DNA from 3 places in the Acidocella sp. MX-AZ03 genome. Region 2 is predicted to be linked to each of the others. Evidence: predicted binding sites of a transcription regulator. Region 2 holds the regulator's gene; each other region holds the start of a gene.
What was found. Region 2 encodes LexA, which represses DNA repair genes until DNA is damaged. Its sites were predicted from a motif close to TGTTCTANNTANGTTC; they were not measured.
Positions count from the first base shown of each region.

Region 1: the regulator LexA is predicted to act here: its motif matches at 3,588-3,603, upstream of GT370_RS19755 (putative DNA modification/repair radical SAM protein).
Region 3: the regulator LexA is predicted to act here: its motif matches at 6,825-6,840, upstream of uvrA (excinuclease ABC subunit UvrA).

Region 1 covers NZ_CP110774.1:3,582,261-3,592,247, forward strand. Annotated here, with positions in the region: gene adhP (alcohol dehydrogenase AdhP) at 1-864, shown strand, start outside; gene GT370_RS19735 (hypothetical protein) at 951-1,106, opposite strand; gene GT370_RS19740 (mandelate racemase/muconate lactonizing enzyme family protein) at 1,064-2,077, opposite strand; gene GT370_RS19745 (GntR family transcriptional regulator) at 2,074-2,799, opposite strand; gene GT370_RS19750 (hypothetical protein) at 2,949-3,437, opposite strand; gene GT370_RS19755 (putative DNA modification/repair radical SAM protein) at 3,609-4,820, shown strand; gene GT370_RS19760 (UdgX family uracil-DNA binding protein) at 4,820-6,196, shown strand; gene GT370_RS19765 (IS5 family transposase) at 6,299-7,378, shown strand; gene GT370_RS19770 (LysR substrate-binding domain-containing protein) at 7,665-8,552, opposite strand; gene GT370_RS19775 (SDR family NAD(P)-dependent oxidoreductase) at 8,654-9,415, shown strand; gene GT370_RS19780 (hypothetical protein) at 9,412-9,813, shown strand; gene GT370_RS19785 (thiamine pyrophosphate-dependent enzyme) at 9,717-9,987, shown strand, end outside.
Region 2 covers NZ_CP110774.1:2,033,468-2,043,454, forward strand. Annotated here, with positions in the region: gene rpoB (DNA-directed RNA polymerase subunit beta) at 1-744, opposite strand, end outside; partial or broken gene rplL (50S ribosomal protein L7/L12) at 884-1,263, opposite strand; gene rplJ (50S ribosomal protein L10) at 1,355-1,879, opposite strand; gene rplA (50S ribosomal protein L1) at 2,140-2,829, opposite strand; partial or broken gene rplK (50S ribosomal protein L11) at 2,833-3,266, opposite strand; gene pncA (bifunctional nicotinamidase/pyrazinamidase) at 3,423-4,019, shown strand; gene GT370_RS11305 (cold-shock protein) at 4,111-4,611, opposite strand; gene GT370_RS11310 (DEAD/DEAH box helicase) at 4,993-6,732, shown strand; gene lexA (transcriptional repressor LexA) at 6,895-7,602, opposite strand; partial or broken gene GT370_RS11320 (molybdopterin molybdotransferase MoeA) at 7,687-8,885, opposite strand; gene moaC (cyclic pyranopterin monophosphate synthase MoaC) at 8,882-9,352, opposite strand; gene trpC (indole-3-glycerol phosphate synthase TrpC) at 9,349-9,987, opposite strand, start outside.
Region 3 covers NZ_CP110774.1:1,453,100-1,463,086, reverse strand. Annotated here, with positions in the region: gene GT370_RS08280 (DUF1028 domain-containing protein) at 1-599, opposite strand, end outside; gene GT370_RS08275 (LysR family transcriptional regulator) at 700-1,617, shown strand; gene argE (acetylornithine deacetylase) at 1,625-2,761, opposite strand; gene GT370_RS08265 (purine-cytosine permease family protein) at 3,089-4,471, shown strand; gene GT370_RS08260 (hypothetical protein) at 4,514-4,999, opposite strand; gene GT370_RS08255 (lipocalin family protein) at 5,022-5,582, opposite strand; gene ssb (single-stranded DNA-binding protein) at 6,202-6,729, opposite strand; gene uvrA (excinuclease ABC subunit UvrA) at 6,854-9,724, shown strand; gene GT370_RS08240 (hypothetical protein) at 9,809-9,987, shown strand, end outside.

The DNA.
Region 1 (9,987 bases), 1.5 Mb from region 2:
CCGGTGCGCCCAACCCCGCCTTTCATCCCCGGCCATGAGGGGGTGGGGATGGTCGCGGCGGTCGGGCGCGGGGTGAAGCGGGTGAAGGAGGGCGACCGGGTCGGCATTCCCTGGCTGCACAGCGCCTGCGGCTATTGCCCGCATTGCCGTACCGGCTGGGAGACATTATGCGCCGACCAGCAGAATTCCGGCTATTCGGTGAATGGCAGTTTCGCCGAATACGCGCTGGCGGACCCGAATTATGTCGGCCGGATTCCGGCCGGGCTGGAGGATGGCCCGGCGGCCCCGGTGCTCTGCGCCGGCGTGACGACCTATAAAGGGCTGAAGGAAACCGAGGTGAAGCCCGGCGAATGGGTGCTGATCTCGGGCGTCGGCGGGCTCGGCCACATGGCCGTGCAATATGCCAAGGCGATGGGCATGCATGTGGCGGCGGTGGATATCCATCCGGACAAGCTGGCCCTTGCCCGGCAGCTCGGCGCGGATGTGACGCTGGATGCGCGCGATGCCGAGGCGCTGGCCAGCTTCACGCAGCGCAGCGGCGGCGTTCATGGGGCGCTGGTCACCGCGGTGTCGCCGGTGGCGTTCGAGCAGGCTTACGGGCTGTTGCGCGCCCACGGCACCATGGCGCTGGTGGGGCTGCCGCCGGGGCGCTTCAGCCTGCCGATCTTCGAGACGGTGCTCAAACGCATCACCGTGCGCGGCTCCATCGTCGGCACCAGGCAGGATCTGGAAGAGGCGTTGGAGTTCGCCGGCGAGGGCAAGGTGGCGTCGCATTTCTCCTGGGACAGTCTGGAGAATATCAACCAGATCTTCGAGCGCATGGAACAGGGCGGCATCGATGGCCGGGTGGTGCTGAAGCTGTGAAACACCCGAGCTGAAACCGCGCAAAAGTTTTTGGGGGTGTGGGGCGTTTTTTCAAAAACGCCCCACACCCCTCCGCTCGTTGCGTTTTAATGCCCCACCCGGTACGCGCCCAATGCCGCCAGGTCCGGGACAATCCCCAGCCCCGGCGCCTCGCTCAGCGTGGCGTGGCCCTGGGTGATCCGCGCCAGCGGGCCGCAGCTCATCTCGCGCAGCGCGTTCGGGTTGGAATCGATCTCCAGCATTCCTCACCCCCTACCGCCGCCAGCAGATGCGCCGAGGCCAGCAGCCCCAGCCCGCCGCCCAGCCAATGCGGGCAATAAATCAGCCCCGCCGCCAGCGCCGCGCGCGCCACCGGCAGGCACCCGGAAAACCCGCCCCATTTGGCGATGTCCGGCTGCATGACCGCCACAGCGCGGGAGGCCAGAGCGGCCGCGAAGCCCTCCTGCCCGAGCAGATTCTCCCCCGCCGCCAGGGGGATGCCGGTCTGCCCGGCCAGGTGCCGCCACTCCGCCCAGGGCCGGTCGGCGCGCAGCGGCTCCTCCACCCAGCCCAGCCCGAAGCCGGCCAGATGCGGCAGCATCCGCGCCGCCTCCTCCAGGCTCCAGCCCTGGTTGGCATCCACCATCAGCTTCGCGCTCTCGCCCAGCGCCGCGCGCAGATCGCGCAGATTGCGCAGATCCCGCGCCTGCCCGAACCCGACCTTCAGCTTGAAGGCGGTAAAGCCCGCCTGGCGCTGCGCCAGCGCCGTCTCCACCGCCTTGTCCGGATTGATGCCGCTGGCATAGACCGAAAGGCGCGGATCGCTGCCGCCCAGCAGCCGCCAGAGCGGCTGCCCGGCCCGGCGCGCCCGCAGATCCCATAGCGCGATATCCAACCCGGCGATGGCCTGGGCAACCGGCCCCGGCTCGCCGCACTGGATCGCCAGCACGGCGGTGCGGGCACTCAGCCGCGCGAACACGGCCTCCGGCACGCCCTCCTGGCCGACCGCCAGCGGCGCCAGCACGCGCTCCACCATCCGCGCCCGGTGCTCGGCACCGATGGCGGGGAAATTGCACCAGATCTCGCCCCAGCCGATGGCGCCTTCCTCATCCTCCGCCTCCACCACCACCATCGGCCGGTCATGCATCACCCCGAAGGAGGTGGTCACCGGATGTTCGATCGGGCAGCGATAGACGAAGGCCCGCAGCGCGGCGATGCGGGGGGCAGCACTCACGAGACCAGATCCATCTCCAGCTGCACGAGATCCCCGCGATAGATCACCTCGCCCAGATAGATCACCGTGCCATCCGGCGCCGTGAAGACCCGGCGGACATTGGCAACGGGCGCATTCACCCGCAATTTCAACAAGGCGGCGGCCTCCGGGTCGGCGCTGCCGATGGTCAGGGTCTGGTGGGCGCGGGCGATCTCGATCTCCGGCATGGCGGCGAGCAGCGGGATCATCAGCTCGCTGCGGAACCGCTCCGGGGCGCGGCGGAAAATCGCCTCGTCGAGATGGATGGAGATCACGCAGTAAGGCGTGCCCTCGCGCAGATGCACCCGCATCATATGCACATAATGGGCGGCCGGCTTGCCGTCCGTCTCGGTCAGGTTCGGCGCCGCCTGGCCCTCGGAGATGTTCAGCAGCTGGATCTCGTCGCCCTTCAGCATGGTGACGAGATCGCGCAGCGTGGTCTGCACTTTCAGCCTGGTCTCGGCGGCCGGGTTGCGTTGCACGAAGGTGCCGCGCCCTTGCCGCGCCACCACCAGCCCGTCGCGCTGCAGCAGCTCGATCGCCTGGCGCACCGTCACCCGTGCCAGGGAAAACTCCTTCGCCAGCTCCTCGGCGGAGGGCAGCCTGTCACCGGGCTTGAAAATGCCGCGCAGGATGCGTTGGCGCAGTAATTCGGAGAGTTGGGCGTAGAGCGGCAGCGGATTGTCGGTAGAGAGAATACTCATCGGCGCGGACATACCCCCATCATCCCGATAATGGTATGAGCGCCGTCCGAGATTATTCAGGGCGGCAACCCGTTTGATATACGGTCATCCTATAGACCATACGACTTGAGGTGGCAAGATGCGCGCGGACCGACGCGACGCGCTGAGGTTCAGGCCGTCTGTTCGCTGCCGCCGGCCATGGCGAAGCCGGCCAGGGCGGCCTGCATGTCATGGGCTAGGTCCATATCCGCGCAGGGCAGGCGCCAGAGCCCGTCCCCCACCACCTGCAGCTCCAGTACGATCTGCTGAAACCCGTTCTCGACCAATGTGCGCACCGCGCCGACCCGCACATGCGCGGCCGGCACCACCAGGCTGCGCAGCGCCTTGCCTTCCGGTATGGCCAGAAACACCAGCCCCCGCCCGCCATCCAGCGCCAGCCCGCCGCCACGGGCGAAAAAGCTGGTCTGCGCGGTGAAAGGTTGCGGCGCGGCGGCGAGGGCGGCGTCCAGCCGGGACTGGGTACGCTGGGTCAGCCGGCCTTTCACCCAGGCGCCGAGGCGCATCCAGCCGCGTGTCGGCATCGAGGCGACGACGCAGAGGATCAGCGTCACCGTGATGAAAACCCAATGGAAGGCAATCCAGGCCCAGTAGAAACTCAAATGCCCGCTCCTCGCGCCGCCGCCGGGTCGTCAGCGCCCGGAGGATGGCGCGTGGTTAGCGCCATCGGCCAGCCTGGGCAAATCGCTTCGTGACAGGCGCGGCGCTCGCCGCCGCCCGCTTCATTCGGAACTTGACGAAGAGCGCTACAAGAACATAACGTGAACGATGCCATGACAGCCTTTCTCGACCCAGCCCTGACCGCGAAACTCCGGATATTGGCCGATGCGGCGAAATATGACGCCTCCTGCGCCTCCTCCGGCGCGCCGAAACGCGCGGCGGGGAAAGGCGGGCTCGGCTCCACCACCGGGGCCGGCATCTGCCATTCCTACACGCCGGATGGGCGCTGCGTCTCGCTGTTGAAAATCCTGCTGACCAATTACTGCTTGTTCGATTGCGCCTATTGCATCAATCGCCGCTCCTCCAACGTGCCGCGCGCCCGCTTCTCGGTGCAAGAGGTGGTGGATCTTACCTTGGCCTTCTACAAGCGCAACTATATCGAGGGGCTGTTTCTCTCCTCGGGCATCATCCGCTCGCCGGATTACACGATGGAGCAGATGATGCTGGTGGCGAAATCGCTGCGCCAGGATCACGGCTTTGCCGGCTATATCCATCTGAAAGCGATCCCGGAGGCCAATCCCTGGCTGATCGAGCAGGCCGGGCTGTGGGCGGATCGGCTTTCGATCAATCTGGAACTCCCCAACGAGACCAGCCTGGCGCGGCTCGCCCCGGAGAAACAGGCCCCGGCGATCAGCGCCGCGATGGGGCAGATGCAGCAGCGCATCGTCGAGGCCAAGGCGGAGCGGCGGCGCTTCTCGCCTTCGGGGCAATCGACCCAGATCATCGTCGGCGCGGATGCCACGGACGATGCCGCGGTGCTGGCGAAAAGTGCGGCGCTGTACGGCGATTTCAAGCTGCGGCGGATCTATTATTCCGCCTACAGCCCGCATCAGGCGGTCAGCGCCGCGCTGCCGGCGAAGCCACCGCCCTTGCAGCGCGAGAACCGGCTCTATCAGGCGGATTGGCTGCTGCGCTATTACGGCTTCACCGCCACCGAGATCGCCCAGGGCGGCGAGGGCGGGATGCTGGATCTGGAGATCGACCCCAAGCTCGCCTGGGCGCTGAAGAATCGCGGCCAGTTTCCGGTGGATGTGAACCAGGCGCCGCGCGAGATGCTGCTGCGGGTGCCGGGGCTGGGGGCGCGGGCGGTGGAGAAGATCATCGCGGCGCGGCGCTTCTCGCGGTTGCGGCTGGCGGATGTGGCGCGGCTCAGCTCCGGGCTGAAACGCATGCTGCCCTTCCTGATCACCGAGGATCACCGCCCGGCGCAGACCGACCGGCTGGATCTGCGCCAGCGCCTCGCGGTGCAGCCGAGCCTGTTCTGATGCAGACCCGCATCGCGCTGGCGCCGGGAGCGGATCTGCCCGGCTTTCGCGCCGCGGTGCGCGGGCTGGTGGCGCGGGGCGTGAAGCCGCGCGAGGTGCTATGGGAGACGGGCGCCAGCCTGTTCGGCGCTGCCCCGCCGCAGGACGGCCCGGCCTTCAGCCTGCCCCGCGCGGCGGCGGAGCTGATCGGGCTGGTGATCTGCCATCGCGACCCGGCCCGCCATGCGCTGCTTTATGAAATGATCTGGCGGCTGCGCCATGGCGAGCCGCATCTGCTGGAGATGCGCCACGACAAGCTGACCCACCGGCTGGAGATGCTGGCGAAAGCCGTGCGGCGGGATCTGCACAAGATGCACGCCTTCGTGCGCTTCCGCCGCGTCGAGGACGCGCAGGGCGAGCGCTTCCTCGCCTGGTTCGAGCCGGATCATCATATTCTGGAGGCGACTTCAGGGTTTTTCGTCAATCGCTTCCGCAGCCTGGTCTGGTCCATCCTCACGCCCGAGGGTACGCTGCATTGGGACGGCACGCGGCTGGAAATCGGCCCGCCAGGCCAGCGTGGCGATGTGCCGGAGAGTGATGAGGTCGAATCCGGCTGGCTGGATTATTACCAAAGCATTTTCAACCCGGCGCGCCTGAACACCGCGATGATGCAGAAGGAAATGCCGCGCAAATATTGGCGCAATCTGCCGGAGGCGCGGCTGATCCCAGAGCTGGTGGCGCAGGCCCCGGCGCGGGTGGAGGAGATGATCGCCCGCGCGGCGGCGATGAGCGCCAAACGCGACCCGCAAAAGGCGGTGGCGGCGATGGCGGCGCAAACTCCCACGACATTAGCGGCGCTGAACCAGATCATCATGGCCTCGCCGCCCTTCGTGACCGGCGGCACGCGCGCGGTGCTGGGCGAGGGGGCGATGGAGCCCGCCATCGCCTTCATCGGCGAGCAGCCTGGGGATGAGGAGGATGCGCAGGGGCGCTGCTTCGTCGGCCCGGCCGGGCAGCTTCTGGATGCGATGCTGGCGCGGGCCGGGATCGACCGGGCGGAATGCTACATCACCAACGCGGTCAAGCATTTCAAGTTCGAGCAGCGCGGCAAACATCGCCTGCACCAATCGCCGAGCACCGGGGAGATCAAGCATTATCGCTGGTGGCTGCTGAAGGAGTTGGAGCTGGTGCGGCCGCGTCTGGTGGTGGCACTGGGGCGAGTGCGGCGCTGGCGGTCGGCGGCCAGCCGGTCTGCGTTACCCAGGCGCGCGGCCCGGCGCAACTGGGGGATTGGCCGGCTTTTGTCACCACGCATCCATCTTATCTGCTGCGTTTGCCGGATGAGCAGGCGCGCCGCGCGGCGGAGGCGGCGTTTTTGCAGGATTTGCGGGCGGTGAGGCGTTTGGCTCAAACCCACGCTTAACAGTTTGCTGAAAAACTCCTGGCGGCCGGGATTATGATGTGATTCACTTTGGCTGGCAGGTTTTGTGAGGCGTGGGGTGCGGGGTTCTTTTCGAGATCAGGGCGGGATGTTTTCGTATGTTTCACCAGAAACACGGGTTCCGGCGACCCATCCGTTGCGAGCGATCCGTGCTTTGGTGCGGGATGTTCTGCATGAGATGAGCCGCAGCTTTGCCTGGCTGTATTCCAGGGAAGGCCGGCCCTCGGTGCCGCCTGAACAATTGCTGAGCGCGCTGCTGATCCAGGTGCTGTACGGGATTCGCTCGGAACGGCAGTTGATGGAGCAACTGGATTATAATCTCCTGTACCGCTGGTTTGTGGGCTTATCCCCGGATGATCCGGTCTGGAACCCGACCACGTTTAGCAAGAACCGCGAGCGCCTGCAGAACGGCGATATATTCCAGAAATTCATGAGCCGGCTGCTGAACCACCCGCGGGTGACGCCGCTACTATCGGATGAGCATTTCTCGGTGGACGGCACGCTGATCGAGGCGTGGGCGTCGCAGAAGAGCTTCCGGCCGAAGGATGGCAGCGACGATGATGGTTCGGATTTCCACGGTCAGAAGCGTAAGAACGATACCCATGCCAGCACCACCGACCCGGAAAGCCGGCTGTACCGCAAGGCCGCTGGGCGGGAGGCAAAGCTTTCGTATATGGGGCACGCGCTGATGGACAACCGGCACGGCTTGGCGGTGGGTGGCCGAGTGACCCAGGCCACAGGCACGGCTGAGCGTGAAGCCTCGGAAGCGATGTTGAAAGCCAAAGCCAAGTCGGCCGCCGGGCGGATCACCGTAGGCGAAGACAAGGCTTACGATACCGCCGATCATGTCGCCAATCTGCGCGACGCCGGCGTGACACCGCATGTCACACAAAACAACGGTGAGACCAAAACCGGCAGGCACCGCCGCAGCGCGATTGACGGACGCACCACGCGCCATCCCGGTTATGCGATGTCGCAGACCCGCCGGGCGATGATCGAGTGCATATTCGGCTGGGGCAAGCAGCACGGCACGATGCGCAAGACCAAGCTGCGCGGCGTTGCGCGGGTCGCCGGCACCTTCATGCTCAACCTGATCGCCTATAATCTGGTACGCATTCCAAAAATGGTGGCAATATAAGGGACGAGTCTGTCCGCTGGACGAAAAAAGTCCAGAAACCGGCAAGAAACTTCAATCACTTGAACCAAAATCCAGGCCCCAAAGCTAAATCAGAAAAAATAAAACCAAGTTTCGGGGTTTTTCAGCAAACTGTTAAATGTGCAAAAGTTTTTTGGTGCCGCTTTTTTTCAAAAAAGCGGCAAAAACGCCGGGGCGTAGGCAACGGCGTCGTCAACACCCCAAACCTTCGTGGGGACTTTTTGAAAAAAGTCCCCACACCCCCAAAAACTTTTGCAAATTTAGATTTTCAGCCTTTTTCCACCTCAGCCAGCGCCGAATTCAGCCAATTCAAAAAAACCCTGATCATCGGCGCACTCTTCCGCCGCGTCGGATACACGAAATGATGCCCGACATAGGAAATACTCCGCGAGCACCCGGCCAATGGCGCCACCAGCTTGCCCGTGGCCAGCTCCTTCGCCGCCAGCAAGGTTGATTCCAACGCCACCCCATGCCCCTCCACCGCCGCCGCGATCGCCAGGAAGCTGCGGTCGAAGCGCAAGCCCCGTAGCGGCGGGGCCGGCAGGCCGTTGCCGGCGAACCAGTCCGGCCAGCGCACCTGCTTATTGTCGCTCTGGATCAGCGTCTGCTCGCCAAGATCCGCGATGCTGGTGATCCGCGCCGCCAGAGGCGGGGCGCAAAGCGGTGTCACTGTCTCCGGCCCGAGCGGGATCATCTCCACCCCCGGCAGCGTCACCGGGCCGTAAGTGATATCGGCGTCGAACTCATCGGCGGTGAAGCGGGTATAATCGGTGCCAGCCGCCAGCCGCACCTCGATGCCCGGATGCGCGTTGAGAAAATGCGGCAAACGCGGCGCCAGGAACTGGGCGGCGAAGCTCGGCGCGCAATGCAGCCGCAGCGAAGCCGGGGTGCGGCGCGAGACCGTCTCCAGCCCCCGGCGCAGCTCCTCAAAGCCGCGCTCCACCGCGCGCATCAGCGCCGCCCCCTCCATGCTCAGCTCCACCGCCCGGGTGCGGCGGATGAACAGCTTCACCCCCAGCGCCGCTTCCAGATTGCGGATGGCGTGGCTCACCGCGCTCGGCGTGAAGCCCAGCTCATCCGCCGCGGCGGTGAACGAGCCCAGCCGCCCGGCGGATTCAAAGGCTCTGAGCGCCGGAAGGGGGATTTTGTTGAGCATTTTATATGTGAACCAAATTCATCCATGGATGTAAAGATCGCGTTTGTCGGCGGCCCGGTATCGGCGCAGCTTCAGCCTTACAAAACCAAATTGGAGGAACCATGCTGCTCAGCGGCAAGACGGCGATCATCTCGGGCGCGGCCAGCAAGGCCGGCATCGGCCTGGCCACGGCGCGGCTTTTCGCCAGCCAGGGCGCGCGGATCGCGATTCTCGACCTCACCGAAGAAGCCGCCGCCGAAGCGGCCGCCACCCTGCCGGCCGTACCTGAAGGCGCGCATCTGGGTGTCGCCTGCGACGTGACGGATGCGCAGGCCTGCCAGGCGGCGGCCAAGCGTGTGCTGGAGGTGTTCGGCCAGGCGGACATTCTCATCAATAATGCCGGCATCACCCAGCCCTTGAAGCTGATGGAGATCGGCGGCGAGAACTGGCAGAAGGTGATGGATGTGAATCTCACCGGCGTGCTCTATCTCAGCCAGGCCTTCATCCCGCATATGCGTGCGCGCAAGCAGGGCTCTATTGCCTGCATGTCCTCGGTCTCCGCCCAGCGCGGCGGCGGCATTTTCGGCGGCCCGCATTATTCCGCCGCCAAAGCCGGGGTGCTCGGCCTCGCCAAGGCGATGGCGCGTGAGCTGGGGCCGGATGGCATTCGCGTCAACAGCGTCACCCCCGGCCTGATCCAGACCGAGATCACCGGCGGCAAGCTAACGGATCAGATGCGCACCGACATCCTGAAAGGCATCCCGCTCAACCGTCTGGGCGAGGCCAAGGATGTCGCCGGCGCCTTCCTGTTCCTGGCCTCCGATATCTCCTCCTACATCACCGGGGCGGTGATCGACGTTAACGGCGGGATGCTCATCCATTGAACCAGATCTCCAATGTTTCCCTGCCCACCCGCGCCTGGCGCATAAGGCGCAATGCGCTGCGGATGGGCGAGGTGCAGGGCCAGGGCTATATCGCCCAGGCGCTCGGCATCGCCGATGTGCTGGCGGTGGCCTATTTCCACGCGCTCACCTACCGCCCGGAAGACCCCGAGTGGGAAGGGCGCGACCGTTTCCTGCTCTCCATCGGCCATTACGCCATCGCCCTCTACGCGGCGCTGATCGAGGCCGGGGTGATCCCGAGGATGAGCTGGAAACCTACGGCACCGATGATAGCCGCCTGCCAATGTCCGGCATGGCCGCCTACACGCCGGGGATGGAGATCACCGGTGGCTCGCTCGGCCATGGTCTGGGCATCGCCGTCGGCTTCTGCCTCGGTCTGAAGCGGAAGAGTTCGAAAAACTTCGTCTATAACCTGTTCTCGGATGGCGAGCTGAATGAGGGCTCGACCTGGGAGGCGGCGATGGCCGCCAGCCATTGGAAGCTGGATAATCTCGTCGCCATCGTCGATGTGAACGACCAGCAGGCCGATGGCCCGTCCTCCGCCATGTCCAGCC
Region 2 (9,987 bases):
GCCGATCTCGACGCTCTCGCCCTTGGCGGCGCGGGCCTCGATCAGCTGCTCGGTGGCGGCGGAGGGCAGCGCGTAGAGCAGCGTGGTGGCCGGCAGCTTACGCTTACGGTCGATGCGCACATAAATCAGATCCTTGGCGTCGAACTCGAAATCGAGCCAGGAGCCGCGATAGGGGATCACGCGGGCGGTGAAGAGATACTTGCCCGAGGAATGGGTCTTGCCGCGGTCATGGTCGAAGAACACGCCCGGCGAGCGGTGCATCTGAGAGACGATCACGCGCTCGGTACCGTTCACCACGAAGGTGCCGTTGTCCGTCATCAGCGGCATGTCGCCCATGTAAACAGGCTGCTCTTTGATGTCGCGAATGGAGCGCGCGCCGGTATCCTCGTCCAGATCCCACACGATCAGACGCAGGATCACCTTCAGCGGGGCGGCGTAGGTCATGCCGCGCTGGATGCACTCCTCGACATCATATTTCGGCTCTTCGAGCTCGTAATGCACGAACTCCAGGCGGCCGCGGCCGGCGAAATCGTCGATCGGGAAGACCGACTTGAAGACTTCCTGCAGGCCAGAGTTGGTCCGTGCGTCGGCCTTCACATTCATCTGCAGGAACGAATCATAGCTCGCACGCTGCACGTCGATGAGGTTTGGCATCGGCGCGACTTCAGGGATACGGCTGAAGCTCTTGCGAATGCGCTTGCGGCTGGTGAAAGACCCTTTGCCAAAACCATTGATCGCGTTCATCGCATCACCCTCGGTCAGATTGATCGTCTAAAAAAGCGTAGTCTTAAGAAACAGGTGGCAGGCGGCGCCCCAAAGGTCACCGCCTGCCCTTTTACCCTATGCACGCAACGGCATAATCACACCGTCGCGGGAAGAGGAATTATTTGACTTCGACAGTCGCGCCCTGCTCTTCCAGCGTCTTCTTGATGGCCGCAGCCTCGTCCTTGGAGACATTCTCCTTGACGGTCTTCGGCGCACCCTCGACCAGGTCCTTGGCTTCCTTGAGGCCCAGGCCGGTGATGGTGCGGATTTCCTTGATCACGTTGATCTTCTTGTCGCCGCCATTGGCGAGGATCACCGTGAACTCGGTCTGCTCCTCAGCAGCAGCAGCCGGCGCACCGCCAGCCGGGCAGCAGCGGCAACAGCCACCGGCGCGGCAGCGGAAACGCCCCACTTCTCTTCGAGCAGCTTGGAGAGCTCAGCGGCCTCCAGGACGGTCAGCTTCGACAGCTCTTCAACGAGCGCGTTCAGGTCAGCCATTAGAATAATCCTTCGATAAGATAGGCTTTGTTTGGTTCAATGCAAGGCCGCACCGCGCGGCCCGCGAAAAAGCGACAAGCGGGCGAAAACCTTAGGCCGCCTCGCTCTTCTGGGAATCGGCATACGCCGCGAAGACCCGCGCAAGTTGTCCGGCCGGAGCCTGCAGGACGCCGGCCACCTTGGTCGCCGGGGCTTGGATAAGCCCCAGGAGCTTGGCACGCAGGCTGTCCAGGGACGGCAGCTCGGAGAGCGCCTTGACACCGTCGACATTCAGAACCTGATTGCCGAGGGCGCCGCCCAACAGAACAAACTTGTCATTGGTCTTGGCGAAGTCGACGGCAACCTTGGCCGCGGCAACAGGGTCAGCAGACCATGCCAGCGCGGTCGGCCCCTTCAGCAGGGGCGCGATACCGTCGAACCGGGTTCCTTCAAGAGCAAGAAGGGCCAGACGATTTTTCGCAACCTTGAAGCTCACCCCCGCCTCACGCATCTTGCGGCGCAGATTGGTCACATCAGCCACCGTCATCCCGTCATTCCGGGTGACGACAACCATGGACGTATCCGCGAACACCGCAGACAGTTCAGCGACGAATTCACGCTTCTCTATGCGATCCACATCCGTCTCCAACTTGACGGGCAGCTTGGCGTTGCCGCCTCACCACCCAGGTTACCCAAGCAACCGGGACCATCCCGGCCGCTTTCGCCTGTCCTATGTCAGAACCACCAAAGCCCCGCCGAAGCGAAACATCTGGCACCTCTCTACCGTTTGCGGGCCCCCCATTAAATCCGAGGATACATACGGTCTTGGACAGGTCGGGAGCCTTGCGGCCCCCTGCCCGCTTCGGCCTTCCGGCCAAAGCGTATTCTCAAAAAACCTTAGGCGACGGTGGAGACGTCCACGCGCACGCCAGGGCCCATCGTGGAGGACAGCGCCACCTTCTGCAGGTAGGTACCCTTGGCGCCGGTCGGCTTCGCCTTCTGCACGGCGTCGATCAACGCCTTGGCGTTCTCAACCAACTTGTCCGCCTCGAAGCTCGCCTTGCCGATGCCGGCATGGATGATACCAGCCTTCTCAGCACGGAACTCGACCTGGCCGGACTTGGCAGCGGTGATCGCGCCCTTCACGTCCATGGTCACGGTGCCCAGCTTCGGGTTCGGCATCAGGCCGCGCGGGCCGAGGATCTTACCGAGCTTGCCCACAACGCCCATCATGTCCGGGGTCGCGATGCAGCGGTCGAACTGAATGTCGCCGGCCTGGACCTTCTCAGCCAGATCGTCAGCACCAACCACGTCAGCGCCGGCGGCCAGCGCCTCTTCGGCCTTCGGGCCACGGGCGAACACGCCGACGCGCAGGGTCTTGCCGGTGCCGTTCGGCAGCGAGATCAGGCCACGGACCATCTGGTCGGCGTGACGCGGATCAATGCCCAGGTTCAGCGAGATCTCAATAGTCTCGTCGAACTTCGCGGTGGCATTCTTCTTCGCCAGCGACACGGCATCGGTCAGGGCGTACAGCTTGTTGCGCTCAACCGTCTCGCGGGCAGCGTTCAGACGCTTATCTTTGGCCATCGTTTAGCCCTCCACCACGGTCAGGCCCATGGAGCGAGCGGAGCCCGCCAGCATGCGCACAGCGCCGTCAACATCGTTCGCGTTCATGTCCTTCATCTTGGTCGCGGCGATTTCACGCAGCTGCGCGGTCGTCACCTTGCCCACAGCCGCGCCCTTGCCGGGGTCGTGGTGCCCTTGTCGATGCCCGCCGCCTTCTTCAGGAAGTAGGTATTGGGCGGGGTCTTCATGATGAAGGAGAAGGTGCGGTCAGCAAAGGCGGTGATCACCACCGGAACCGGCATGCCCGGCTCCATCTGCTGCGTCGCCGCATTGAATTCCTTGACGAACTGCATGATATTCAGACCACGCTGGCCGAGCGCGGGACCCACCGGCGGCGACGGGTTCGCCTTGCCCGCAGGGATCTGCAGCTTGATATAGCCGACAACTTTCTTAGCCATTTCTGGCTCCTTTCATCCTATGGCTTGCGCCATTGGACCGCGGTTCAAGCAGCCGGACACACCTGTCCAAGCCTCCCACGTTCCGAGGGGCGGAGCCTTAACTCAACCGTACCCTACTGTCTAGCACCCGCTCGCGTTTTCCCGATAATATAAGCCATGCAAAAAAAAGCGGCCCTTCTGGTTATCGACCTGCAAAATGATTTCTGCCCCGGCGGCGCGCTTGCCGTACCCGGCGGCGATGAAATAGCGCCTTTGATCAACAGCCTGGCGCGGTATTTCGACGACGTTGTGCTCACCCAGGATTGGCATCCGGCTGACCATACCTCCTTCGCCGCCAACCATCCGGGAAAAGCCGCATTTGACACAATCCAACTGCCTTACGGCCCCCAAGTCCTATGGCCCGCCCATTGCGTTATGGGGACACTGGGTGCCGCGCTCGTCCCCGGGCTCGATATTCCACACGCAGGCCTCATCCTGCGAAAGGGCAGCCACTCCTCAATCGACAGCTATTCGGGCTTCCTGGAAGCGGACCGCGCCACACCCACCGGCCTTGCCGGCTATCTGCGGGAACGGAGCATCACACAACTATATATATGTGGCTTGGCCTTTGATTTCTGCGTGCGCTGGACAGCCGAGGACGCCGTCCAAGCAGGCTTCGAGGTTTGGGTTGTTGAGGATGCGTGCCGGGCGATAGATTTACAAGGCTCGAGCGCGAAGGCCCGCGCGGCCATGCAAAACGCTGGGTCAAGCTGACCAAGAGCCAAGATCTCTTGCAGTCACACTAATCGCCCCTCAAAACGCAAAAAACCCCGCAGGAGCGGGGTTTTTCACGGAAATTCATCGATTAATCGACGATGATTGCTGAAACTTCCGGCCCCTTGGAGCCTTGCACCACACTCATCTTCACCGCCTGGCCCTCTTGCAGCGGCGACAAGCCGGCCGCCTCAAGCGCAGTGGCATGGACAAACACGTCCTTGCCGCCAGCTTCCGGGCTGATGAAGCCAAACCCCTTGGTGGCATTGTACCATTTCACGATACCAGCCATCTCAACAGCCGGGCCGGAGGCCTGCTGGCGGGGGGCGCGCGGCGCGCGTGGACGGTCGAAACCTCCGCCACCGAAACCGCCCGGCGCACGCGGCGGCGGGGCATCACCCTCAGTCACGGAAATAACCTGATTGACCTGGCGGCCCTTCTGCCCCTGCCCGACACGGATCTGCAGAACAGAGCCGGGAGTGACGGACTGGAAACCGGCACTCTGAAGCGAGTTTGCGTGAAGAAACACGTCGCCGGAGCCATCTGCCATCTCGACGAAACCAAACCCCTTTTCAGCATTATACCACTTCACAGTGGCCTTTGCTTCGGGGCAGTTGATTGTGCCCCAAACCCCGAGAAAGACGGCGGGAATGAAGGAGCGTTACCATAAAAATTATCGTCGTCGAAACCACGGCGGCGGCTCTGCCGCTGGCGGTCATTCTTCGGGGGTCGCACTATAAAAACTGTCCTCTAAAAGACTTTCGGGGCACCGGGCTCTAGCCAAGCGAAAACAGCATAGGCCACGCTGTGGCGGCCTTCAATCCCGAAATGCTGCTCCAACGCAAGCATTTCAGCTAAAATAGCCGCCATTTTTACGATTCTCGACCCAAATACGCATGAATATGCGCCGCTGCACGGCTGCACGGCTAATCCACCGCTTGTTGCCTGGCGCCCCAGCCCCTAAGAGCCGCTCATGCCCTTCCCCGATACCAATCCCAGCCTCGCCAAAGCTCTCGCTCAGCGCGGCTATGCCGACCCCACCTCCGTACAAAGCGCAGTCCTCACGCCGGAAGCTGACGGGCGTGACCTGCTCGTATCTGCCCAAACCGGCTCCGGGAAGACCGTCGCATTCGGCCTTGCTTTAGCGGGTAGCATCCTCGGCGAGTCCGCGTCGATGCCAGCCACGCACGCGCCTCTGGTGCTGGTGATCGCCCCTACCCGTGAGCTTGCGCTTCAAGTGCATGCCGAATTGACCTGGCTTTACGAATTCACCGGCGCCCGGATCCTGTCCTGCGTCGGCGGGATGGACGCACGACGCGAGGCGCGCCTCCTGGCCGGCGGGTGCCATTTCGTGGTTGGCACGCCGGGCCGTCTGAAAGACCATATCGAGCGCGGCAATCTGCGCCTCGACGAGCTGGAAGCCGTGGTGCTCGACGAAGCCGACGAAATGCTCGATCTCGGCTTCCGGGAAGAACTCGAATTCATTCTCAGCGCGGCGCCGGCCTCCCGCCGCACCTTGCTGTTTTCAGCCACCATCGCGCGCGACATCGCGGCACTGGCCCGAACCTATCAGCAAAATGCCCTGCGTATCGACACCGTCGCCGCCAATCAGCCGCATGCCGATATCGAGTACCGCGCCGTCCGCGCTGCCGGCCATGAACTCGAAGCCGCCCTCGTCAATATATTAAGAGCGCAGGATAGCAGGGCGCTCGTTTTTTGCGCCACCCGGGATACGGTGCGCACGCTTCACGCCAACCTCGTCGCCCGGGGTTTCACCGCGGCAGCCTTGTCGGGAGAACTATCCCAGGCTGAGCGTAACGCCGCCCTGTCCGCGCTGCGCGACGGCCGGGCCCAGGTCTGCATCGCAACAGACGTCGCCGCGCGGGGTTTGGACCTGCCGGATCTCGACCTGGTCATTCACGCGGACCTTCCCACCAACAAGGCAACCTTCCTGCATCGGTCCGGCCGTACCGGGCGCGCGGGGCGTAAGGGGGTTTCTGTCCTGCTCGTCCCGCCGGCGCGTCGCCGCCGGGCGGAGTTGCTCTTGCGGGAGGCGAATGCCCAGGCTGTCTGGGTTGACCCGCCGACGCCGGAGGATATCCGTGCAAAGGATGAGATACGCCTGCTGAACAATCCGCAGCTGCAAGAAACACCCGGCGAATTCGAACTGGAACTCGGCCAGAAGCTTCTGGCCCGGAGTTCACCGGAAATCATCGCCGCGGCTTTTGTGAAACTGGCCCAGGCCCATCTGCCAAGCGCGGCTCACGTCACGATCCTGCCGCCCGAAGCCCAGCGCCCCACCCGCGCGCCGCATACCGGCAAGGCATCCCATACCCACGTCAGCGAGGGAACCTGGTTTCGCGTGGCCCTTGGCCGCAAACAAAACGCCGATCCGCGCTGGCTTGTGCCGCTGATCTGCAAGGCGGGCGGCGTCAGCAAACAAGAGATCGGCGCTATTCGCATTTTTGAGCGCGAAACCAAGTTCGAAATCGCGGCCCATGCCGCGAGCGCCTTTGCCAATGCGGCGAACGCCCAGACCGAGGCGCGGATCGAGCCCGCCGCGCCGCCGAGCAGCCCCTCACGCTCTCGCGCGAACATTTCCGAACGCGGCGATTTCAAAACGAAAGCGGCGCCGAAGCCGTATGCGCCAAAGCCCGGCGGCAAGCTCAGCGAGCAACAGCGCCGGCGGCAGAATAAAGCCTCTCGCCACTGATCGCTATTGATCGGGCCTCGGAGGGGAGCGGATCAACCAGCTAGAGCAATATGTGTTTAGGTTGACGCGCCAGCGTCAAGATAAACACATGAAATTGCTCGCAAAAACAAAAGTTAGAGCATCAAGCTAAAAGCTTGATGCTCTAAGCTCTGCGGCACGCGGTTAATATTGCCGCAACAGCGCGATCAGGCGGCCTTGAACACGGACACGTTCAGCCGGGAAAATTCTGGTTTCATACCGGATATTGGCCGGCTCCAGCGCAATGGACTGCCCTTTCCGGCGCAGCCGCTTTAGCGTCACCTCGTGCTCATCGACCAACGCGACGATAATTTGCCCGTTTTCCGCCGTATCGCCTCGCCTGATGATCACTGTATCGCCGTCCAGAATTCCCGCTTCGATCATCGAATCGCCTTCGACGGTCAGTGCGAAATGTTCCCCGGCGCCAAGCATGGAGAGGGGGATTTCAATCGTCTCTTCATTGTCGCGCAAGGCCTCGATCGGCAGGCCAGCGGCGATTTTACCGTAAAGCGGCAGAGAAATCGCGGAGGGTTCAAAACTCTCCAGCTCATCTTGCTGCGACAGCCCTCGCGTCCCAAAATGTCCTTGAATGACGTTGGGCGCAAAACCATGCGCCTGCGCCTTGCTCGGCGTGATATCCTGCGGCAGCCGCACCACTTCCAGAGCCCTCGCCCTGTGCTTGTGGCGACGCAGGAAGCCTCGTTCTTCCAGGGCGGAAATCAACCGATGGATTCCGGATTTTGAACGGAGGTCCAGGGCCTCCTTCATTTCCTCGAAGCTGGGGCTACATCCGGTCTCGCGCAGATGCCGGTCGATGAATAACAGCAATTCATGCTGTTTCGGCGTCAGCATTGAACATCTCCGAATTTTAAAGCTTCAGGAACAAAGCAACAACACGATAATGTTCTAGTTTAGTTCTTGTTTTCGCGTCAAGCGTTACGAGTGATCCAACCGCAGGATCTCCACGTAACTGCCCGCCTCGATGGCAGGTGAAAACGGCACACGGCGGATCAGCGCGTTGGACCCGGCCAGGGCACGCAGCATTCCTGAATCCTGTACCTGCAGCGGGGTAACCTGCATTTCCCCGTCAGCAGTCTTCGCGATGATCGCCCGCACATAGTCTTCCCGCACATCATTGGCCCGCATCGGCGCTGCCAATCGTACGGTTTCAAAGCCTGGCGATTCAGGGGGCAAACCAGACAGCACCTCAATGGCGGACCGCAAAAACAAAACCGCGCAGACATAAGCGGACACGGGATTGCCGGGCAGCCCCAACACAGGCAGATCACTGAGTCTGCCAAATATCAGCGGCTTGCCGGGACGCATCGCGATTTTCCAGAAATCCAGCGCGAAGCCGTGCTGGGACAACCCTTGCCTGACCAGATCATAGGCGCCAACACTCGCCCCGCCTGTGGTTAGCAACAGATCAGCCCCTTTGGCAGCTAACGCCGCCTGCGCGACTTCATCGGCAGCATCACGCGCAATCGGCAACACCAACGGCTCGCCACCATGGGCTGTAACGAAAGCGCTTAACATCAGGGCGTTGGAGTTGGCGATCCCCCGGCGGGCAGCGGCTCACCCGGCAAGGCAATCTCGTCCCCGGTGCAGAGGATCGCGATGCGCGGGCGCCGGTAAACAGCCAACCAGGGATGCCCCGCCGCGGCGGCAAGTCCGATATCCCGCACAGACAGCCGCGCCCCCGCTGGCAAGACCTGGTCACCGGCTTGTATATCCTGGCCCTTCCGCCGGATATGCAGTCCAGCGCGCACGCTTGCCGCCGGCTCCACCAAATCCGCTGCGACCGAGGCGTTCTCCTGGATCAAAACGGTATCCGCACCGTTCGGGATCGCACTCCCGGTAAAGATCCGAACCGCCTCCCCCGGGCCGACCTCACCCGCGAACGGATGCCCGGCCGGCGCTTCGCCGATCAGCCGAAGCGGCTTGCCGGAGTCAGTGTCAACGGCACGCACCGCATACCCGTCCATGGCCGAAACATCGCCAGGTGGGACAGTCAGCCGGGAGATGACCGGGCGCGCCAGCACGCGGTGATAGGCCTGGGCCAGCCCGACCATTTCAACGGCAACAGGCTTCAAATCCGCGACAATCCGGGCGCGCGCCTCCTCGACGCTGATCATGGCGCCGAAAAATCTCCGCTCTTGCCGCCTGTCTTTCGGGTCAGGCGTATCGCTTCGATCCGCATCGTCTTATCGGCGGCCTTGACCATGTCATAAATGGTCAAAGCCGCGAGGCTCACAGCGGTCAGGGCTTCCATTTCAATGCCGGTGCGTGCCGTTGTCCGGGCTGTGGCGACGATCTCGACCGAATCCTGCTCCAGGATGAGGTCGATGCTGATCGCATCCAGCGGCAGCGGATGGCAGAGCGGGATCAGCTCGCCGGTTTTCTTGGCCGCCATGATCCCGGCAATTCGGGCTGCGGCGAGCACGTCGCCTTTTTCAGCCTGATTATCACGGATCAGGCTGACGGTCTCGGGCCGCATCACCACCCGCCCCTTGGCCTGCGCCTCGCGAAGCGTCACCGTCTTGGCCGAAACATCGACCATACGCGCCGCGCCGTCGGCGCCGATATGGGTAAGCTGGCTCAATGGCCCAAAAGCGCGTGCACAGCGGCTTCCAGATCGTCCTGGCGCATCAGCGATTCGCCGACGAGGAACCCCTGCACACAGACCTTCCGCAGCCTTTCCACATCCTGATTGGTCTTGATGCCCGACTCGGAGATCATGAATTTATTCGGCGGGCACAGGCTGGAGAGCTGCTCGGTCGTCGCAATATCCGTCACCATGGTCTTCAGGTTGCGATTATTGATGCCGATCAGAGGCGTCTGCAGCAGAAGCGCGCGCTCCATCTCTTCTTCATTATGGACTTCGGCCAGAACATCCATATCCAGAGCCCGAGCGAGCCCTTCGAGATCACGGGCCTGATCGTCCTCAAGCGCCGCCATGATCAGCAGAATGCAGTCCGCCCCCATGACCCGGCTCTCATAGACCTGCCATTCATCCAGCATGAAATCCTTGCGAATGACGGGCAGGGAAACCGCTGCGCGGGCCGCCTCAAGATGCGCGGTCTGGCCTTGGAAGTATTTCTCGTCGGTCAGAACGGAAAGGCAGGTCGCGCCGGCGGCCGCGTAGGCCCGCGCCAGCGAGGCAGGCTCGAAATCCGGGCGGATCAAACCGCCCGAGGGCGAGGCCTTCTTGATCTCCGCGATCAGTCCGGCCTGGTC
Region 3 (9,987 bases), 580 kb from region 2:
TGCCAAATCTCCCAGAGCCGGGCGAGTTCGTGCAGCGGCGCGTCGTGCCAATCGACCCGCAGATCCGCCAGCGGCCAGGCTTGTTTGTCGACCACGATGAGGCCGGCGGATTTGATCGGCCCGGCTTCGCCGCCGGCGGCAAGCCCCGCCAGCATCGCTTCGATCACACGCGCGCCAAGTTCCAGGTTCGGATCGCTGGCCACAAACGCGTCGATCACAGCCTGCGGAACGCCGTTATCGGCCAGCAGATTGCCGGCGGCGGCCGCGTTGCTTCCGCGCGCCTCGCCGGTGACACCAAGCGTCCGGGCGCCGGAAAATACTGCAGTTTTTCCATGGGTATCGATGAGGGTCAGTTGCCGGAACTCGGGGAAGCTTGCGCTGCCTGCAATTTTTTCGATCGCCGCAGCGGCGGTGAGGCCAGATTCCAGCGCATCCAGAAGTTGCGGTGCCAGCCGCGGGTCGGTCACGTTCTGGGTTGTTGCGGCACCGACACCCGCACGGGCAAAGGCGCAGCGTGCCGCGACGGCGGGCGATGAGGAGGTGACGGCAACGGCAAACTGGCCTGAACGTGGGCAGCGCGCGACGAGGGAGAAGGTCATGCGAAACTCCTGAACGGTCGCATCCGGTTTCCACGTTGTTGCTGGTTTTGTAAAATATAATCTTCTGATATGTTGATTCAAATTTCTTGAGGGCGGGAACATGCGCTTCACGCTGAAACAGATTGGCTATTTCGTCGCGACGGCGGAGACCGGCAGCATCACCCAGGCCTCCGAGCGGGTGAATATCTCGCAGCCTTCGATTTCCTCGGCGATCACGGCGCTGGAGGAAGAGTTTGGCATCCAGCTTTTCATCCGTCACCACGCGCAAGGGTTGTCACTGACCGCCGAGGGGCAGCGTTTTCTGCGTGAAGCGAAGGCGTTGCTGCTGCAGGCGGAAGAGGTGCAGGCGGCCGCGTCGATGATTTCAGCGAAGATTGGCGGACCGCTGGAAATTGGCTGTCTCTCGACGCTGTTTCCGCTGGCGGTGCCGGAGATGCTCTCGGTATTTCGCAAGCGCTACGAGGCGGCGCGGGTGAATGCGCTGGACGGCAACCAGGCGGAATTGTTCGAAAGCCTGCGCCATGGCCGCATCGCCCTATTGCTGACCTACGATATGAACATCCCACCGGATTTCGACTTCATGCCGATGGCGCCGCTGCCGCCCTACGCGTTTGTCGGCGGGTCGCATCGCTTTGCACGGCGGCGCTCGGTTAGTTTGAAGGAGCTGGAGGGCGAGGATTTTCTGTTGCTCGATCTGCCGATGAGCCGCGATTATTTCTTGTCCTTGTTCCGTGAGGTTGGCATCGCGCCGCGCATTGCCGGGCGCTATGCTTATATCGACATCATTCGCAGCCTGGTGGCGCGGGGCGAAGGGTATGGGCTGGCCAATGCGCAGCCGAAAAACCTCTCGACGCTGGACGGGCACAAGCTCGCCTACCTGAGTTTGGAAGATAAGTTGCGGCCTCTGATCTATGGGATTGCGACGTTGAAAGGGCTGCGTCGCACCCCGACGGCCGACGCCTTCATCGAATTATGCCGGGAGCTGCTGCTGAATCAGAAACTGCCAGGCACGCGCTGAGGCGATTTCAGGCGCTCAGGGAGGCGATCACGCGGTCCAGGAACGCATCGCACTGATCGAGCTCGTCCTGGGTGATATATTCGTCTGGCTTGTGGGCGCGGTCGATGTTGCCCGGCCCGCAGACCACGACAGGTAGGCCAAGCCGCGACTGGAACAACCCGCCTTCCGTGCCGAAGCCGATCTTGCAGGGGCTGGTGCCGGCTGCGGCCAGGATCTTTGCCGCGAACGGATCTTCGGGCGCGGTCTCCAACCCTGGATATTCGTTGGCGATCTCGATTTCGATCCGGCCCTGCCCGCGCCGGGCGATGATCTCCGCCGCCCGGGCGCGCAGCTGGGCAACCAGCGCATGCGGATCATCCCCGGCGATATTGCGGATTTCGAATTCCACGTCGCAGCGCTCAGGCACGATGTTCAGCGCGCTGCCGCCCTTGATGGTGCCGACATGCACGGAGGTGACCGGAAACGGGTAGGCGGCATCGCGCGTGCCGGTGGCGAGGAGCTCGGCCTGAAGTGTTTCCGCCGCGCCGACCATTTCCGCGGCGAGGCCGATGGCGTTGCAGCCCAGCGCCGGGTTGGCGGAATGGGCGGGCTGGCCATGACAGCAAAAGCAGCCGAAAATCTTACCCTTATGCCCAAAGCCGACCTGCTGCGCTGTTGGCTCGCCAATGATGCAGCCTTCGGCCTGGAAATTTTCCGCCTGCAGCCGCTCCAACAAATCCCGCACGCCAAGGCAGCCGACTTCTTCATCATAGGAAAATGCCAGATGCAGCGGCCGGGTGAGGCGGGTTTTGTCGGCGCGTTCGGCGGCGCTGAGGCAGGCGGCGAGGAAGCCTTTCATGTCGCTGCTGCCACGGCCTAGCAGTTTGCCGTCCTTCGCGGTCAGCGCGAACGGGTCGGTATGCCAGTCCTGGCCGGCTACGGGTACGACATCGCTATGGCCGGACAACACGATGCCGGCCCCGGTCTGTGGCCCGAAGCTCGCCAGCATATTAAGTTTTCCTGGCTTTGCACCTGCCAAAACATGAACCCGCCCACCAGCCGCGGTGACGATCCCGGCACTCCAGCGGATGAGGTCCTCGTTCGGATCGGCGCTGATGCTGGGGAAGGCGGTGAGGCTGGCAAGATGCGCGGTGGTGCGGGTCATGCCCTACTCCTAGCGTGGGGAGAGGGAGAGGTGAAGTCTGGGATCTGCCTGCGTGGCGGGCGCGGTCGGCGTGGGAATGCCCAAAAAACATCCTGATGCACAGAAAAAGGGAGGCTCTTGGTTCGGTTAATTCAATGCGGAAGCCTGCTCGATTCGTGTAAGCTGTGGCTAAGATTAAATAATGGAGTGCACCGCGTGACCGTTCTGTCTCGCCCGCAAGCTGCTTGCGCCGCGACCTCCGGCAATATTTGCCGGCATGGCGCGATGCGATTTCGGCCTGATCTCCGCGCCGCCGCGGCGTACCACCCCAGCCCTAAGGACAGCAACATGGCCACGGAAGCTCCTGGCAAAGTCGAGCAACATACGATCTACCAAATCCCTCTCGATCAGCGCCACGGTACCTGGCGGGATCTGTTCACCATCTGGTTCGGCTCGAACATCATGATGCTGACGATCATCACCGGCTCGCTGGCATCAGCCGTGTTCAAGCTGGATTTCGCCAGCTCCTGCCTTTCGATCATCATCGGCAATCTGGTCGGCGCGATTTTCATGGCGCTGCACTCGGCGCAGGGCGCGCGGCTTGGCGTGCCGCAGATGGTGCAGACGCGCGGGCAGTTCGGGACCATCGGCGCGGTGCTGGTGGTGGCCATCGTCATTGTCATGTATGTCGGGTTTCTGGCGTCCAATATCGTGCTCGCGGGACAATCCTTGCACACGATCGCGGCGGGAATCGATCAGCGCTGGCTGATCGTGCTGATCGCGGTGATCAGCGTGATCGCGACGATTTTCGGGCACGACCTCATTCACGCCTACGCGCGGGTGATCACCTGGGCATCCGGTCTGGCACTGCTGGTCAGCTTCGCCTGGATCGTGCTGGTGCATGGGCTGCCGGGCAACTTCATGGCGATGAACCATTTCAACCTGGCCGGGTTCTGCAGCATGGTCTCGGTCGGCGCGCTCTGGCAGATCGCCTACGCGCCCTATGTTTCGGATTATAGCCGCTACATGCCGCATGATACGGGTGCCAAGGATGCGTTCTGGGCCTCCTACTGGGGCTGCACGCTCGGCTCGATTTTCCCGATGATCCTGGGGGCGATGCTGGGTCTGGTTGCGGCGAATGGTGATCCGGTCGCGGGGCTCACCAGCTTTACCGGGGCGGTCGCGGTGCCGGTTGTGGTCATTTTTTCCATCGGCATCGCCGGCACCAATGCGATGAACCTTTATTGCGGCGTGCTCTCCACCATCACGCTGGTGCATACATTCGCGCCGGGCTGGAAGCCGGGGGCGGCGGCGCGCACCACCACCGCCATCGCGATCACGTTAGTTGGTCTCGCCATCGCCTTGTTCGCGGCGGGGGCCTTCCTGACCAACTACACCAACTTCATCCTGTTGCTGCTCTATGTGCTGGTGCCCTGGACGGCGATCAATCTGGTGGATTTCTACCTGGTGCGGCATGGGGATTATGATGTCGGGGCGTTTTTCACCGCCGAGGGCGGCATCTATGGGCGCTTCAATAAATCCGCGATCTTCTGCTATATATTGGGGATTCTCATTCAGCTGCCGTTTGTCTCGAACGATCTCTATACCGGCCCGGTGGCGAAGGCGCTGGATGGGGTGGATCTCTCCTGGATCGTTGGGCTCTGCGTGATCAGCCCGGTCTATTATGTGATGGCGCGCAAGAGCGCGTCCAGCCTCGTGCCGGCTACCTAAAGGCTGACAAATGGCGGGTTAGATTCAGACGCGCGCCGGGCTTTACCAAAGCCGGCAATATTCGCGGGCATTTTCAAGGTTCGGCCCGGGCGTTGCGTCCGGGCCGAGCTGTTTCAGAAACCCATCCGGGGCGCTGGGGCGCGGGGTGTCGTCGCAATTGGTATGCACCCAGTCCATTCCCATTCGTCCGTTGCGCAGCCTGTAGAGTTTGCCGCACAGCGCCAGCCGCATGCCGGGATGCAGCGCTGAAAGTGGCGCCGGCACCGCCCCGGGGGCCGCATCGTAGCCGGCCGCGAAGACGTTATCCGCGCGAATATCATAGATCTGGCCATCATCGCCGCGCAGCAGGATCTTGCTGTGGGAAAGCGCCACCCCGTCGCGATACGCCCGGGCGCGGACGAAGAACGGGCCATGGGCGATGGTGCCGGTTAGGTACTGGCCTTGCCGCGCCTGGCACTGGCTGGCCTCATCGGCCAAGGCGGCGTTGGCGGCGGCGCAGAGAATGAAGGCGATGGCCCAGAGCCGCATGGAATGTCTCCCGTTATCCGCGTCATTTACCCGGTTGGCCGGTCGGCGGGAAGCGGGCGGGATATTCCAGCTTGCCTTCATAGCCCAGCGCACGGACACGCGCCGTCAGCTTTTCCACCAGCGCCGGGGAGGGATCGGGTGTGCGGGTGAAGAAGGAAAGCAGCGTCATTTGCGGGTTGGCGACGATGAACCAGCTATAATCGGCGGCGTGATCGAGGACCCAGTAGGTGTAGGGGATGGTGAACAGGTGCCAGAGCCGGTAGCGCACGAGAAATTTGTTGTTGGCCCCGGGCGCCAGAATCGCGACGGTGCCCTGGAAGGATTTTTCCCTGCCCGCCGGCGTGTGCATGCGGCAGGCATCGCGCTCCATCAATTGGCCCTGGGCGTTGGCGAAATAGCTTGTGGTGCCGGCGACGCAGCCATCGGTCAGCTGCATCGGGATGCGGCCGATTTCGTACCAGGTGCCGGTAAACAGGCGCGACATCTCAACCGGTTTCTGCGGTTGCGGCGCGATGACGGGCGCGGGGGTTCCGGCACAGCCTGAGATCAGCAGCAGCAAGGGAATGAGCAGCCATCCGCGCATGGATCGGTCCTTCCGGGTTAAAATCTGTCTACGCAGGCTTTGGCGCGGCGGATCACCTCGGGTCACTGAAGCGGGGCGTGCTTGAGGCGGTGAGCAGTGCAGTGCTCGCGCGTTTCTGCCCTGCCAAAGCGGCCAGCCATGCGGCAAAGGCGCGGAAGGTCGGCTTCATTCTGATCTGGTGCCCAAGGCGAACGTTTAGTGAAAGGATGTTTGTGAAGCTATCTTTGCATGTATCGATAGTAATGATTTCGCATCAACTTCAAGCAAAATGAATCGCGTCGGTAGGCTGAGCGCAGAAAATGAAGTGGCTTTAATCTTTTCGACAGAAAAGTAGGCTGTCAGAAAAGGCTATTGAATTTAACAGCATTTTTTGATTGCTTTAAAAGAGATTTGACCGGATCTGGCCGCGACGCCGTGGCACGTTAGGGTTGATGTTTTTTTGAATCGACGCGCGGACGTTATAATAAGCTATGATGATACCGTTTTTTAAATTAGGTGCGATTTAGCACATATATGCTGGATTCGTAACGATAAAGACGTGGGCGGCCGGATTGTTCACCATAAAAAAACCGCGCCGGAAAGGCGCGGTTTGCGGCAAGCCGCCGAGGTCAGGCGGGGGTTAGAACGGGATTTCGTCGTCCAGATCGCCAGTGCTCGGCCGCGTATCCCAGCCGCCGACAGCGCGGGCGGGGGATTTCGCGGCCGGGGCGGAGGCGGCGCGCGGCGCGTACTCGTCGCCACCGCCCATGCCACCACTCATGCCACCGCCCATACCCATGCCGCCGCCACCACCGCCGGCACGGTCCAGCAGCACCAGCTCGCCGTTGAAGCGGCCGATCATGATCTCGGCGGTATAGCGCTCCTGGCCGGACTGGTCGGTCCATTTGCGGGTCTGCAGCTTGCCTTCCAGATAGAGCTTGGAGCCCTTCTTCAGGTATTTCTCGGCCACATCCGCCAGACGGTCATTCATGATGACCACGCGGTGCCACTCGGTCAGCTCCTTGCGCTCGCCGCTGGCCTTGTCGTTCCAGCTCTCGGAGGTGGCGACGGCCAGGTTGACGACCTTCATGCCGGACTGGGTGTTGCGGATCTCCGGGTCGCGCCCGAGATTGCCCACCAGAATCACCTTGTTCACACTACCAGCCATGTCGCCCTCTACAACTCAAAATTGTCTTCCAGGATAGCGCATCCGCCACGCGGTGGCCAGCGTTGCTTTATACGCGGCGAGACCCTATCTTACAAGAACGTATCACGAACATCCAGGATCGATCATGGCGGAACAGAAGGGTGCCGGCTTCATTACTGTTCGCGGCGCGCGCGAACATAACCTGAAAAATATCGACATCCAGATTCCGCGCGAGCAGCTGACGGTCATCACCGGCCTGTCCGGCTCCGGCAAATCCTCCCTGGCGTTCGATACCATCTATGCCGAGGGGCAGCGGCGCTATGTGGAGAGCCTCTCCGCCTATGCCCGGCAGTTCCTGGAGCTGATGGGCAAGCCGGATGTGGACAGCATCGAGGGGCTCTCCCCGGCCATCTCCATCGAGCAGAAAACGACCTCGAAGAACCCGCGCTCCACCGTCGGCACCGTCACCGAAATCCATGATTATATGCGCCTGCTCTGGGCGCGCGCCGGGGTGCCCTATTCGCCCGCCACCGGCCTGCCGATCGAGGCGCAGACGGTGAGCCAGATGGTGGACCGGGTGATGGCGATGCCGGAGGGCACGCGGCTGCTGCTGCTGGCCCCGGTGATCCGGGGCCGCAAGGGCGAATACAGGAAGGAGCTAGCGGAGTATCAGCGCAAGGGCTTCACCCGTGCCAAGATCGACGGCACCGTCTATGAAATCGCCGAGGCGCCGGCGCTGAAAAAGACGCTGAAACACGATATCGAGATCGTCGTCGACCGGTTGGTGGTCAAGCCCGGGCTGGAGCAGCGCCTGGCGGATAGTTTCGAGACCGCGCTCGGGCTGGCGGATGGCATCGTCTATGCCGAAAATCACGACAATCAGGAGCGCACGGTGTTTTCCTCGCGCTTCGCCTGTCCGGTGTCCGGCTTCACCATCGAGGAGATCGAGCCGCGGCTATTCTCCTTCAACTCGCCGCATGGCGCCTGCCCGGAATGCGATGGGCTGGGGCATGAGATCTATTTCGACCCGCATCTGGTGGTGCCCGATGAGCGCCGGGCGCTGGATGACAATGCCATCGCCCCCTGGGCCAACGCGCAATCGCCCTATTACGATCAGACCATCGCCGCCATCGCCAAGCATTACGGGGTGAGACTGGGCACCGCCTGGGAGGATGTGCCCGAGGAGGTGCGCGAGGTGTTCCTGTTCGGCTCCGGCAAGGAGGAGATCAAATTCACCTACAAGGACAGCGCGCGCGCCTATAATGTCGTGAAGCCGTTCGAGGGGATCATCAAGAATCTCGACCGGCGCTACAAGGAAACCGATTCCGCCTGGGTGCGTGAGGAGCTTTCCCGCTACCATGCCGAGCGCCCCTGTGCGGCCTGTAACGGCGCGCGGCTGCGCCCGGAGGCGCTGGCGGTGAAGGTGGCGGAAAAAAACCTGGCCGAGGTGGCGGAGCTGTCCATCGACAAGGCGCGGGACTGGTTTGGCGGCGTCGCGGAAACCCTCACCCCGCAGCGCCTGGAAATCGCCCGGCGCATCCTCAAGGAGATCGAGGAGCGGCTGCAATTCCTGCTCGATGTCGGGCTGAATTATCTCACCCTGGCGCGCTCTTCCGCGACGCTCTCGGGCGGGGAGAGCCAGCGCATCCGCCTCGCCTCGCAGATCGGCTCCGGGCTTACCGGCGTGCTCTATGTGCTGGATGAGCCCTCCATCGGCCTGCATCAGCGCGATAATGAGCGGCTGCTGGGCACGCTGGAGCGGCTCAAGCGCCTCGGCAATACCGTGCTGGTGGTGGAGCATGACGAGGATGCGATCCGCGCCGCCGATCATCTGGTGGATATGGGGCCGGAAGCCGGGGTGAAGGGCGGGCATGTGGTGGCGCAGGGCACGCCGGCGGAGGTCGCGGCCAACCCGAAATCCGTCACCGGGGATTATCTCTCCGGCCGGCGCTCGATCCCGGTGCCGCCGCGCCGCCCGGTGCAAAAGAACCGCACCATCAAGCTCGTCGGTGCGCGCGGCAATAATCTGAAGGATGTCACCGCGACCTTCCCGCTCGGGCTGTTTACCTGTGTCACCGGCGTTTCCGGCGGCGGCAAATCGACGCTGGTGATCGACACGCTCTACAAGGCGCTCTCGCGCCGGCTGATGGGCTCGGGCGAGGTGCCGGCGCCGTTCGAGAAGATCGAAGGCATGGAGCAGCTCGATAAGATCATCGATATCGACCAGTCGCCGATCGGCCGCACCCCGCGCTCCAACCCCGCCACCTATACGGATCTGTTCGCGCCGATCCGCGACTGGTTCGCCGAGATGCCGGAGGCGCGCGCGCGCGGCTATAAGCCCGGCCGCTTCAGCTTCAACGTGAAAGGTGGGCGCTGTGAGGCCTGCCAGGGCGATGGCGTGCTGAAGATCGAGATGCACTTCCTGCCGGACGTGTTCGTCACCTGCGATACCTGCAAGGGCAAGCGCTATAACCGCGAGACGCTGGAGGTGAAGTTCCGCGGCAAATCCATCGCCGATGTGCTGGATATGTCGGTGGACGAGGCGTTGGTGTTCTTCTCCGCGGTGCCGAAGATCCATGACCGGCTCTCGATCCTGGCGCGCGTCGGGCTCGGCTATATCAAGCTCGGCCAGCAGGCGACCACACTTTCAGGCGGCGAGGCGCAGCGTATCAAGCTGGCCAAGGAGCTGGCGCGCCGGGCCACCGGGCGCACGCTCTATATTCTCGATGAGCCGACCACCGGGCTGCATTTCGAGGATATCCGCAAGCTGCTGGAGGTGCTGCACGCGCTGGTGGATGCCGGCAACACCATCATCGTCATCGAGCATAATCTCGAAGTGATCAAAACCGCCGATCATATTATCGATATCGGGCCGGAGGGCGGCGCGGGCGGTGGCCGCGTCATCGCCACCGGCACGCCGGAGGATATCGCCGCGAGTGAAGGCAGCTATACGGGCCGCTTCCTCGCCCCGTTGCTGGCGCCGGCCAAGCCTGTGAAGACGCGCAAGAAGGCCTGACGCGGTGAACCGGCTCCGCCGCATCGTCGGGGCTGGCTGGCGAGCTTCCTGACCCAGGAGGTCGAGGCCGCCCCGGCCCTGCCGGTGGATCTGGTCGCGCTGCAGGCGTTGCTGCGCAAGGCCGATGTGATCCTGGTCGAGGGTAATCTGCGCATCAGCGCGGTGATCAAATATCTCACCCAGTCCAGCTGGTCGCATGCGGTGCTGTATGCGGGCGGGGGCATGTGCATCGAGGCGGATGTGCTGCAGGGCGTGCGGCGCTT